DNA from 2 places in the Pseudoalteromonas nigrifaciens genome. Region 2 is predicted to be linked to the other one. Evidence: predicted binding sites of a transcription regulator. Region 2 holds the regulator's gene; the other holds the start of a gene.
What was found. The regulator FliA, encoded in region 2, starts transcription of late flagellar genes. The targets are predictions, from matches to a motif close to CTAAAGNTNNNNNNNNNNNNGCCGATA.

Region 1 (6,448 bases), 1.6 Mb from region 2:
TTATTTAGTGTTTTGGGTATTTAGAGCGCAAGAGCGCCGTAAACAAGAAGTGTTAGAAGGGTTGATCACTGATCGTACCTTAGAGCTTCGCCAAGCAAACGATAAGCTTAATAAGGTTAACTCACAGCTTAAGCTGGTGAGCCATTCAGATGAGCTTACAGGGTTACGTAGCCGCCGCTTTTTGTTCGACCAACTACCTAAAGATATTGAACATTTTCAGCGTAACTCACAGTCACTGCAAGCGCAGGGCAAGTCGCTAGTATTATTAATTATAAACTTAGATAATTTTAGCCGTATTAACGATGCGTATGGGCCAATTGCCGGAGATAGTTGTTTGCAGCAAATGGCGGTATTACTGAATTCGCGTACTCAGGGCTCAGATTATGTGGCACGTTGGAGCGGCGATGAATTTTTACTTTTATTACGTGACTTTAAATGTAACTTAATTGACAGCTATGTGTCGGATCTTTGCCAAGGAATTGCCGAACATGGATTTCAATTGCCAAATGGTAAAAGCACTCATATTTCGGCCTCAATTGGTTGGTCGTTTTATCCGCTACCATTATTAGGTGGCCAAGTTATTAGCTGGGAAACCTCGATTAATTTAGCTGATATTGCACTGCATCAAGTTAAAAAACGCGGTGGCGATGGGGTCGCTAATATTACCTTTGATGAGCAGTTAGATGCGTTTGAGTTTGAGCAAAACCCTAATGTTGAACAGCAAATAGGCTTGCTACAAGCCAATGGTTTAGCTGATATTAAAGTATGGATGCGATAAGTAACTAATATTTAGATATTAAAAAAGGAGCCTAGGCTCCTTTTTTAATATGCTTTAAATGAGTAGGAGGTTAATTAATAAACGCTTTGATAGCAGTTAATATTCCTTGCTCGCCTAAGCCCATTTCGTCGTGCATTTCGTCTTGTGTACCGTGCTTAATAAATTCATCAGGGATACCCAAGTTAAGAATGCTAACCTGTGCTTTTTGCGTTGCTAAATACTCATTAACCGCAGAGCCAGCACCGCCAGAAATTGCATTGTCTTCAAGCGTTACTATTACATCGTGGCTGTTTATTAACTCATTGAGTAACGCAGTATCAAGCGGTTTAATAAAGCGCATATTAACTAAAGTCGCATTGAGTTCATCAGCTGCTAGTTGCGCGTTTTCAAGTAATGTACCAAATGACAATATAGCCACTTTAGCACCTTGCTTAACAACATCGGCTTTACCAATTTCAAGTAATTGCATATTAGTTGCAATTTCTGCCGTACCAGCACTACCACGCGGATAACGCACAGCAACAGGGCAATTTGCTTGATAACCAGTATATAACATGTGGCGACACTCATTTGTATCGCTTGGCGCCATAATGACCATATTTGGAATGCAGCGCATAAAGCTTAAATCGTACGCACCTTGATGTGTTTCGCCGTCTGCGCCAACAATACCAGCACGGTCAATAGCGAATAACACAGGTAAGTTTTGCAGCGCTACATCGTGAATTAGCTGATCGTACGCACGTTGTAAAAAGCTTGAGTAAATTGCGACAACGGGTTTTAAGCCTTCACAAGCAAAACCAGCGGCTAGGGTTACAGCGTGCTGCTCGGCAATCGCAACATCAAAATACTGATCAGGATGCTCTTTTGAAAAACGCACCATGCCAGAGCCTTCGCGCATAGCCGGTGTTATCGCCATAAGCTTGCTGTCTTGCTTTGCTATGTCGCATAACCAGTCGCCAAATACATTAGAAAATGTAGCCGCACCGGGTTTTGATTTAGGTAAACTTGATGTATTAGGATCAAACTTAGGTACGCCGTGATAGCCAATAGGGTCGGCTTCAGCGGGTTTATACCCTTTGCCTTTTTGGGTTTTTATATGCAGTAATTGCGGGCCTTTTAAGTTACGCATATTACGCAGCGTATCTACTAACATGTTTACATCATGGCCATCAATTGGGCCAATATAATTTAGGCCTAATTCTTCAAAGAAGGTACCAGGGATCATCATCCCTTTAATATGCTCTTCCATTTTACTGGCAAGTTGCTTAACTGGTGGCACACCCGAGAGTAGTTTTTTACTACCTTCGCGAATGTTAGTATAAAAGCTACCCGATAAAATACGGGCAAAGTGATTTGTTAACGCGCCAACGTTTTCAGAAATCGACATTTCGTTGTCATTTAAAATGATCAACATATCTGATTTTACATCACCTAAGTGGTTCATGGCTTCAAAAGCCATGCCTGCTGTAATAGCACCATCGCCTATAACGGCAACCGTTTTGCGTCCTTTACCTTCTTTTTGCGCAGCAATAGACATGCCCAACGCAGCTGAAATAGAGGTACTAGAATGGCCCACACTAAACGTATCGTATTGGCTTTCTTCGCGAAATGGGAAAGGGTGCAAGCCATCTTTTTTACGAATGGTGTGCATTAAATCGCGACGCCCGGTGAGTATTTTGTGTGGGTAAGCTTGATGGCCTACATCCCATACAAGGCGATCATCTGGGGTGTTATACACATAATGTAGTGCCACAGTGAGCTCTACGGTACCTAAACCAGACGCTAAATGCCCGCTACTTTGCGATACCGAGTTGAGTAAGTAGTCACGCAACTCATGGCTAAATGCAGGAAGCTTATCTTGTGCTAAGTCTCGCAAGTGGGCTGGTTCGTTAACCAAATTAAGTAATGGATACTTGCTGCTATCAAGTGTCATGGTTTTATATATGTCCTTCGCTAACATCAACTAACTGTGCAAACGCGTTGTTTGAGTTATTTGATGTTCAGTAATAATTTTAGTGCTAAGTTGCAATACATTTAAGCCGTGTTTAGTGGTCACGTTCAATTAAATAGTTAGCTAGTGACGCTAAAGCACTGGTATCGGCGTCTATATTTGCTAACGCTGCATGGGCTTGTTGTATTAAGTTTTGCGCTTTTTCTTTAGCGCCTAGCATACCTAATAAAGCGGGATATGTCGCTTTATTCGCAGCGATATCTGACCCTTGAGGCTTACCTAAAGTAACGGTATCGCCTTCTACGTCTAAAATATCGTCATGTACTTGAAATGCAAGCCCTATGGCATAGCCAAAAGTGACTAAATTTTCTAACGTGTTTTGACTAACATTGTTCGAGCACAAAGCCCCCAGTGTAATTGCACAGCTTATTAGCGCACCGGTTTTTAACTTATGAATACGCTCAAGTTCAGCCACGGTTATTACTTTATCAGTAGCTGCAATATCAAGCCCTTGGCCTGCCACCATACCTTGTAACCCAGAGGCATGTGCCAGTTCAGCAATCATTTTAACTTGAGCTTGAGCACTACAGTTAAAATTATGCTTGGCTATTAACTCAAATGCTAAAGCTTGCAGTGCATCACCGGCTAAAATTGCGTGTGCTTCACCGTACACTATATGACAGGTTGGGCGTCCGCGACGCAATTCATCATCATCCATAGCTGGTAAGTCATCGTGAACTAACGAGTAGCTATGAATACATTCTATAGCTGCAGCAAGTACGTCTAAATCTTGCTTATCTGCGCCGAGCATTTTACCCGTTGCGTAAACCAAAAAAGGACGCAATCTTTTGCCGCCATTCATTAAACTATAATGGGTGGCGGCTTTTATGGTCTCGTCAGTATTAAGCGATTGGTCAAAATAAAGGTTAAGAGTATTGGCTACATCAGTTTGAGCATGTGTAATAAGTTCTTTAATAGTCACGGCTATTCCATATCATTATCAAAGTCGGTTAATACAGACTTCTCATCTTTGCCCATTAAAATAGCCACCTTTTGCTCAGCTTGTTGCAACTTACTAGACGATGCGCCTGCTAAAGCAATGCCACGCTCAAACTGTTTTAATGACTGCTCAAGCGATAAATCACCTTGTTCCATTTCACTAACGATTGTTGTTAATTCTTCTAGTGCTTGCTCGAAACTTAAGTTTTCAGGTTTTTTAGTCGCCATCTTTATTTCAACTTACATAATAAATTTAGAAGTCAATTTTAGGGGGAATGCTAAACTAGGTCAAAGGATGAAATGGTTTTTTCGTTAATAAACGTTTTATGTTTTAAAAAATTGATAATTAGATAGATTACACAAGTTGATCTAGAATAGTGCTTAATCCAGCTTTTTATGTTTATCTATAAAAAATGGCTTAAGCAATTCAGTATCTTGCCGATAAACAATTAATAACAAACGTTTGCATATAAAAGCAAAAACCTTTGGAGGGAATGTGGATTTAGCAACCATTATTGGGATCCTTGGCGCAATTGGCTTAATTGTCATGTCCATGTTTATGAGTAGTAGCGGTGAAATGGCTATGTTTTACAACACGCCCTCTGTTGTAATCGTATTTGGCGGTTCATTATTTATCGTTTTATCAAACTTTACTATGTCACAGTTTTTTGGCATAGGTAAGGTGGTTACCAAAGCGTTTATGTTTAAGCTTGAGTCGCCAGAAGAGTTAATCGAAAAAGCAGTTGAACTTGCAGATTCAGCACGTAAAGGCGGGTTTTTAGCACTTGAAGAGGCAGAAATACCGAATCCATTTATGCGCAAAGGCGTTGACATGCTAGTAGATGGCCACGACGCAGACGTAGTGCGGGCCACACTGCAAAAAGATATTTCATTAACTACAGCACGGCATGAGTCGGGTGCTACTTTATTTAAATCTTTGGGTGATATAGCCCCAGCAATGGGAATGATAGGCACCTTAATAGGCTTAGTTGCGATGTTATCTAATATGGATGATCCTAAAGCAATTGGTCCGGCTATGGCGGTGGCATTGTTAACCACATTATACGGCGCATTTTTAGCTAACGTAGTCGCTATTCCTATTCAAACAAAATTGGAGCTGCGTAAAGACGAAGAGGCAATGAATCAACGTTTAATTTTAGATGCGGTTTTAGGTATTCAAGATGGTCAAAATCCAAAAGTAATAGAAGGTATTTTGAAAAACTATCTAGCTGAATCAAAACGTAAAGTAAACACTGAGGATTAACTATGTCTGATCAAGAGTGCAAGTGCCCACCCCCAGGTTTACCTGCGTGGATGGGGACATTCGCAGATTTAATGTCGCTATTAATGTGCTTTTTTGTGCTCTTGCTTGCGTTTTCTGAAATGGATGTACTTAAATTTAAACAAATTGCCGGTTCGATGAAATTTGCATTTGGTGTACAAAATAAAATAGAAGTTAAAGATATTCCCAAAGGCACATCAGTTATTGCTATGGAGTTTACTCCGGGCAAGCCAGAGCCTACCCCAATTGAAACAATTCAACAGCAAACGGTAGAAATGACCCAGCAAATGTTAGAGTTTCAGGCAGGTGATGAAAGCTCAGCAGGCGGAAGGCAAGAGCAGCGGGGCGATAAACGTGGTGGCGAGTCTCGTAGTACTTCCAAAGAGCAAGCATCGGATCAAGCAATTTCAGCGGCCGATCAACAGCAAACAAACGACTTAGTTAAAAAAATCGCCCAGCAATTAGAAAAACAAATAATTGATGGTGCCATAGAGCTTGAATCATTAGGGCAGCAAATAATTATTCGTATTCGTGAAAATGGCTCTTTCCCTTCGGGTAGTGCATTTTTACAACCTAAGTTTAAACCCATTATTCAAGAAATTGGCGTGCTATTAAAAGATGTGCCTGGAGAAATTACTGTGTCGGGGCATACCGACGATTTTCAGGTTTCAAACGAGTTATATATTAATAACTGGGATCTTTCATCTAAGCGTGCAGTTGCAGTAGCTAGTGAGCTGCAAAAAGTAGTTGGATTTGATAAAAATAGAATGATGGTAGTAGGGCGTGCTGAAACCCGGCCGTTAGTGCCAAATGACAGCAATGAAGATCGCCGTCGTAATCGTCGCGTTGAAATATCTATTTTACAAGGAAAAGCCAAAGAGTCTGATCCTATCGATGTAAGGTAGCAGTCATTTTATTAAAAATACACTTGGCTTAAGCAAACTAAGTGTAATTGATTTCAGGTGACTTTTAGTCAAAATTAACTAAAAGTCACCACCTCAGCCAAATACCTCAGAGTTGTTAAATAGTACGGTTTAATAAAAACATCCCACGCTGTGAATTGATATGCTAAACTACTGTGTATATAAACAGTAAAAGAGCTTGCTTATGAAACTCTATATTGCCGAAAAGCCGTCATTAGGGCGTGCTATTGCCGACGCGTTACCAAAACCGCACAAAAAGCACGATGGCTACATTGAAGTTGCAAATGGTGATTGCGTATCTTGGTGTATTGGTCATTTGCTCGAGCAAGCCGAGCCCGATGACTATGATGAGCGCTTTAAAAAGTGGCAGTTTGAGCACCTACCTATCATTCCTGAGCAGTGGCAATTAAAAGCAAAAACTAAAACTCGCAAGCAACTTACTGTGTTAAAAAAGCTAATCAAACAGGCTACAGCACTAGTGCATGCAGGTGATCCCGATAGAGAAGGGCAATTAC
Region 2 (6,448 bases):
GTGATGGCTTGGTTGCGCAACTCCCTTCATTATTACTCTCTATTGGTACTGCTATTGTTGTAACGCGTCAAAATGAGTCGCACAACATGGGCGATCAATTTAAGAAACAACTCGGTAACGAAAAGTCGTTATTTATTGCTTCAGGCATTTTAATCATTATGGGCTTAGTACCTGGTATGCCGCACGTAGCGTTTTTAAGCTTGGGCGCACTATTAGGTTATTTAGCTTACTACACTCAACAAAATAAATTAAAAGCGGCAGCAGCACTTGCTGAGGAAACCGCTAATGGCAGCGCAGTAGGTACAGGCATTGCCAATAAGCAAGAACAAAAAGAGTTAGGCTGGGACGATGTGCAGCAGGTTGATGTAATTGGTTTAGAGGTAGGTTACCGACTTATTCCATTGGTTGATCAATCCCAAGGTGGTGAATTGCTAAACCGCATTAAAGGCGTGCGTAAAAAGCTCTCTCAAGAATTAGGCTTTTTAGTGCCCCCGGTACATATACGCGACAACTTAGAGCTAGACCCAAATGCATACCGAATTACCTTAATGGGCGTATCAAGTGGCGAAGGCGAACTAAAACACGGCGATGAATTGGCAATTAATCCGGGGCAAGTATTTGGTCCTATAAAAGGGATTGAAACTAAAGATCCGGCTTTTGGTTTAGATGCGGTGTGGATCAAGCCTGATCAAAAAGATGAAGCGCAATCGCTTGGTTATACCGTGGTTGATTCGGCGACTGTGGTTGCCACTCATATTAGCCAATTACTCACCAATAATGCGGCGTTATTATTAGGCCACGAAGAAGTACAAAACCTATTAGATATGCTAGCAAAAAGTCACCCAAGGTTAGTAGAAGGCTTGGTGCCTGATGTATTGCCATTAACTACTATAGTTAAAGTTTTGCAAAATTTATTAAACGAAGGTGTGGCTATTCGCGATATGCGCTCAATAGTACAAACCCTTGTAGAGTATGGCCCACGTAGCCAAGACCCAGATGTTTTAACCGCTGCGGTACGTATTTCACTGCGTCGATTAATAGTTCAAGATGCAGTGGGCATGTCTTCAGAAATCCCTGTCATAACCTTGGCGCCTGAGTTGGAACAGATGTTGCATCAGTCATTACAAAATGCAGGCGACGAAGGTGCCGGAATAGAGCCAGGACTTGCAGAGCGACTTCAAGTGTCATTAAACGAAGCGCATCAAAATCAAGAAATGGCCGGTGAACCTTCAATACTGTTAACGTCAGGAATGTTACGCACTGTGTTATCTCGTTTTGTTAAGTACACCATTCCAGGATTGCGAGTGATGTCTTATCAAGAGATACCAGACGAAAGGCAGATCAAGATTGTTAGCTCAGTAGGCCAACAATAAGATTTTAAAGGGGTTGAACCATGAAGATTAAACGTTTTTTTGCTAAAGATATGCGCACAGCACTTAAAGAAGTTAAAGATGAGCTAGGTGTTGATGCGGTTATTATGTCTAATAAAAAACTCGCAAACGGCGTAGAAATTGTCGCAGCGGTTGATTATGACAAAGCAGCCCCTAAAGCCGCCGCGCCACAACAAAGTGCGCCGCTGCAGCAGCGTACGGCACATTCTGCCCACTCGCAAAGCATGCATAACTTTGTAAAACCAGAGCCACAGCGTGCTAGACCTGAGCCACAAGCAAAGGTAGCCGACAGCTTACAAGCATTATTAGAGCGCCAGTCGCCGCGTCCACGTTCAGCAGAATTGGCCTCAATGTTTTCGCAATCAGGTATAGATACCTCAGAGCATTATCAAGAGCCGGTCGCTAAACAACGCCCTACAAATATGTTTGCGCGTGAAGAAGCTGCGCAAGCACGCCCACAAACGCAAGCTGACAGCTTAGGTTTTGATGACCTAGACCGTGATTTTGATGAGTTAGACACGCCAGTTGCGCAAAAACACACGACTAAAAATACCGAAAGTGAAGCAATGAGCACAATGCGTGAAGAAATGAACGCAATTCGCCAGTTATTAGAGCACCAAGTGTCGGGTTTAATGCAGCAAGATATGGCGCGCCGTGACCCAACGCGCGCATGCATGATTGACCGCTTAGTAGGCATGGGAATCGATAAAGAAGTTGCTGAGCAAATGGCTTGTTTTGTACCTGAAGATGTTCCGCGTCAGCAGGGCTGGAAAGCGCTGTTAACTATGGTTGAAGATCAGATGCAAACCACGAATAACGAAATTTTGCGCCAAGGTGGTGTTTACGCATTAGTTGGCCCAACCGGTGTGGGTAAAACCACTACAGTGGCTAAGCTCGCGGCATTAGGTGCACAAAAATATGGTGCTGATAAAGTAGCGCTAATTACTACCGATACTTACAGAATTGGTGCTTACGAGCAGCTTGCAACATATGGCCGTATTATAGGCTGTGGGGTTAAACAAGTTAAAGATGCGAACGAACTGGCTGAAGTGTTATATCATTTACGTAACAAGCGCTTAGTACTTATAGATACCGCAGGTATGAGCCAACGTGATTTACGTTTAACTGAGCAGCTAAATACCTTAATGCGTAATCAGCGTGTGGATATTCGTAATTACTTAGTATTAAGTGCCACTGCGCAAATAAATGTGTTACAAGAAACCGTAAGACACTTTAAAAAAGTACAGTTAAGCGGTTGTATTTTCACTAAACTCGACGAATCATTAAGTTTAGGCGAGATAATTAGTATTGCGATTCAAAATCGCCTGCCAATAGGGTATCTTACTAATGGTCAACGAGTACCTGAAGATATTCGAGTTGCAAATGCAGAAAAACTAGTGAAAAAAGCTGAGCAATTATATTTAAAGAGAACAAAAGTACAACATTCACGACACCAATCAGTGGCGTCGAGCACAGTAGAGATGTATGATTAACACAGTATTAGATCAAGCAAGCGGCCTGCGTAAAATGAGCAAAAATAATAATAACGGCGTTAAGGTTATCGCCGTCACTGGCGGTAAAGGTGGCGTTGGAAAAACAAATGTATCGTTAAATACTGCGATCGCTTTAGGTCAGCAAGGCAATAGAGTGTTAGTGCTTGATGCCGATTTGGGTTTAGCCAATTGTGATGTAATGCTTGGACTACGTGTTGAGCGTAATTTATCGCATGTGTTATCTGGCGAATGTGAGCTTGATGAAATACTAGTAGAAGGCCCCGCTGGGATAAAAATAGTACCAGCGACTTCGGGTTCACAAAGTATGGTTGAGTTGTCGCCTGCAGAACATGCTGGGCTTATTCGTGCTTTTAGCGAACTCAATACTGATTTTGATATATTAGTTGTTGATACCGCTGCCGGTATATCGGATATGGTGCTGAGTTTTTCTCGCGCTGCACAAGATGTTTTGGTTGTGGTATGTGACGAGCCTACTTCAATAACCGATGCCTATGCACTGATCAAAGTATTAAGCCGCGAACATGGCGTGTATAAATTTAAAATTGTTGCCAACATGGTGCGTTCATTACGCGAAGGGCAAGAGTTATTTGCAAAGCTATCAAAGGTTACAGACCGATTTTTAGATATATCAATGGAGCTGGTTGCAACCGTTCCTTATGATGAAAATATGCGTAAAGCAACACGTCGTCAAAAAGTAATTGTTGAACTGTTTCCTAGTTCTCCAGCTGCACTTGCCTTTAAAACATTAGCAACAAGAATAACAAAGTGGCCAATACCGAACCAGCCTTCGGGTCATTTAGAATTTTTCATTGAGAAACTCGTTAACGGCTAACTATGACTACATTGGTGAATAGAGCTATGGGATATGAATCAACACAAAATTTAAATATGATTGTTGAAAAGCATGCTTCATTAGTAAAAAAAGTAGCATGTCATTTAATTGCTCGTTTACCCCCTAGTGTACAACTCGATGATTTAATTCAATCAGGAATGATAGGATTAATAGAGGCGTCAAAAAACTTTGATGCCACTAAAGGCGCTAGTTTTGAAACCTTTGCGGGTATTCGTATTCGGGGCGCTATGCTTGATGAAATGCGCCGTGGAGACTGGGCTCCTCGCTCAGTACATCGTAAAAGCCGCCAGGTTATAGAAGCTATTTCAGCATTAGAAAGCAGCCTGAATCGTGAACCTACAGACAGTGAAGTTGCCCAAAAGCTTGAAATTACACTAGAGCAATATCATCATATTTTAACCGATGTTAATTCCAGTAAAATCTTGGGAATAGAAGATTTAGGTATTGATGAGGATGTTATAACACCTGTTGGGCACGATTTAGCACTAGACAAACCCTTTAATAATGTTAAAAATGAAAGGTTTAATGAATCTTTATTAAGTGCAATTAAATCCCTACCAGAGCGAGATGCAATGGTGCTTTCGTTGTACTATAACGATGAAATGAATTTAAAAGAAATTGGACAGATACTCGATGTAAGTGAGTCGCGTGTAAGTCAGATACATGGTCAGGCGATGATTAAGCTAAAAGCAAAAATCAATGACTGGATAAATTAGAAGTAAGTAAATACAGGTTTAGGCCTCACTGGAGGATGTTTTGGATAAAAACATAAAAATTCTTGTTGTTGATGACTTTTCAACGATGAGACGTATTATTAAAAACCTATTGCGTGATTTAGGGTTTACCAATGTTTTAGAAGCAGATGATGGCTCAACTGCTTTACCTATGTTGCAAAATCAATCATTTGACTTTGTAGTAACAGATTGGAATATGCCGGGCATGCAAGGTATTGACTTGTTAAGAGCAATACGCGCAGATGACAAATTAAAGCATCTTCCGGTTTTAATGGTTACTGCAGAAGCTAAAAAAGAGCAAATTATTGCAGCAGCCCAAGCAGGTGTTAATGGTTATATTGTTAAGCCATTTACTGCGGGTACATTAAAAACTAAATTAGAAAAAGTGTTCGAACGCTTAGGTTAATAAGGGGAGAGGCTTATGTCAGCACCTGCTGCGCCTCAGATTACTTTAGAGCAAGCACGTCAGCTGGTCACTTTTTTAGAAAACGGTGAGCAACATAAAGCTGATCAGTTAATTTTAGAAACTGCCTCTCAAGAACAATCATATTTGTTTGCAGAAGTAGGTAAATTAACGCGCCAGTTGCACGAGTCTTTAAAGGGTTTTGAGCTTGACACCCGCATAACAGATTTAACCACTGATGCCATTCCGGATGCTAAAAAGCGACTTAACTATGTCATAGAAATGACAGAAAACGCCGCCAACAAAACCATGGATGCGGTTGAAGCGAGCCTGCCTTTAGCCCAGCAATTAGCTGATGATATTTCGCATATCAAGCCAACCTGGGATCGGTTAATGAGCCGCGATCTTGAACTTGGTGAATTTAAAACATTGTGTCATAGCATTGATAAATTTATGAACAGCTCGCATCTTAAAACCGATGAGTTGCAAGTATTAATGACTAATGTGTTAATGGCTCAAGATTATCAGGATTTAACCGGACAAGTAATTCGCCGTGTTATTGAGCTGGTACGCGAAGTTGAAGAAAGTTTAATTCATCTGTTAACTGCGTTTGCAGCACAAGATGAAAACGATAACCAAGAGCAACAAAAAACAGAAAACTCGATTGCCGCACAAGCATTAGCAGGCCCAGAAGGCCCTATTATTGATAAAGAATCGCGTGATGATGTTGTATCTGATCAAGACGAAGTTGATGATCTTTTATCAAGTTTGGGCTTCTAATAGGAGAGTAACTGCATGAGCTTTGAAGTCGATGAAGATATATTACAAGATTTTTTAGTTGAAGCTGGAGAAATCCTTGAGCTTTTATCTGAACAATTAGTTGAACTGGAAAATAACCCAGAAGATACTGAATTATTGAACGCTATTTTTAGAGGCTTTCACACTGTTAAAGGTGGCGCGGGCTTTTTAGCGATGTCAGAGCTGGTAGATGCCTGTCATGGCGCAGAAAACGTGTTTGACTTACTGCGTCAAAAAGTGCGAACAGTTAACTCTGAGTTAATGGATGTTATACTTCAAGCACTTGATACTATTAACGAAATGTTTGCTACGATTAAAAATCGTGAGCAACCAGAGCCTGCCGATCCTCAGTTACTCGAAATATTACATAAATTAGGTTTACCGCCCACAGAAGAAGAGCTTGGTGGTGACACTATTGCGCCAGTAATAACGCAAGATGCTAATTTAGATGATGACCCTTTTGCATTTGATGAGTTGTTTGATGCACCCAGTGCAGCAACAAACGCTACAGCAAACGATGCGCATATTGATGAAATTAGCGAAGATGAATTCGAAAACTTACTTGATGAACTTCATGGCAAAGGTAAAGGCCCTGCAATAAAAGAGTCATTAAGTAATAGCAGCGACTTAAGTGGCGATATTACCGACGATGAATTTGATAGCTTATTAGATGAGCTTCATGGAGTAGGAAGTTTTGGTGCGGTAAATAAAACTCCAAAACCTCAAGCAGCTCAAAGTCCGGCTGCTAGCACTAA

Region 1: a site for FliA is predicted at 4,146-4,172, ahead of pomA (flagellar motor protein PomA). Genes of this name have one in related genera too.

Annotation. Positions count from the first base shown of each region.
Region 1 covers NZ_CP011036.1:2,780,244-2,786,691, reverse strand. The annotation lists gene PNIG_RS13195 (ligand-binding sensor domain-containing diguanylate cyclase) at 1-778, shown strand, start outside; gene dxs (1-deoxy-D-xylulose-5-phosphate synthase) at 849-2,711, opposite strand; gene ispA ((2E,6E)-farnesyl diphosphate synthase) at 2,824-3,711, opposite strand; gene PNIG_RS13180 (exodeoxyribonuclease VII small subunit) at 3,714-3,956, opposite strand; gene pomA (flagellar motor protein PomA) at 4,225-4,992, shown strand; gene PNIG_RS13170 (flagellar motor protein MotB) at 4,995-5,915, shown strand; gene PNIG_RS13165 (DNA topoisomerase III) at 6,118-6,448, shown strand, end outside.
Region 2 covers NZ_CP011036.1:901,181-907,628, forward strand. The annotation lists gene flhA (flagellar biosynthesis protein FlhA) at 1-1,373, shown strand, start outside; gene flhF (flagellar biosynthesis GTPase FlhF) at 1,394-2,884, shown strand; gene PNIG_RS04260 (MinD/ParA family ATP-binding protein) at 2,877-3,737, shown strand; gene PNIG_RS04265 (RNA polymerase sigma factor FliA) at 3,764-4,474, shown strand; gene cheY (chemotaxis response regulator CheY) at 4,515-4,898, shown strand; gene PNIG_RS04275 (protein phosphatase CheZ) at 4,914-5,675, shown strand; gene PNIG_RS04280 (chemotaxis protein CheA) at 5,691-6,448, shown strand, end outside.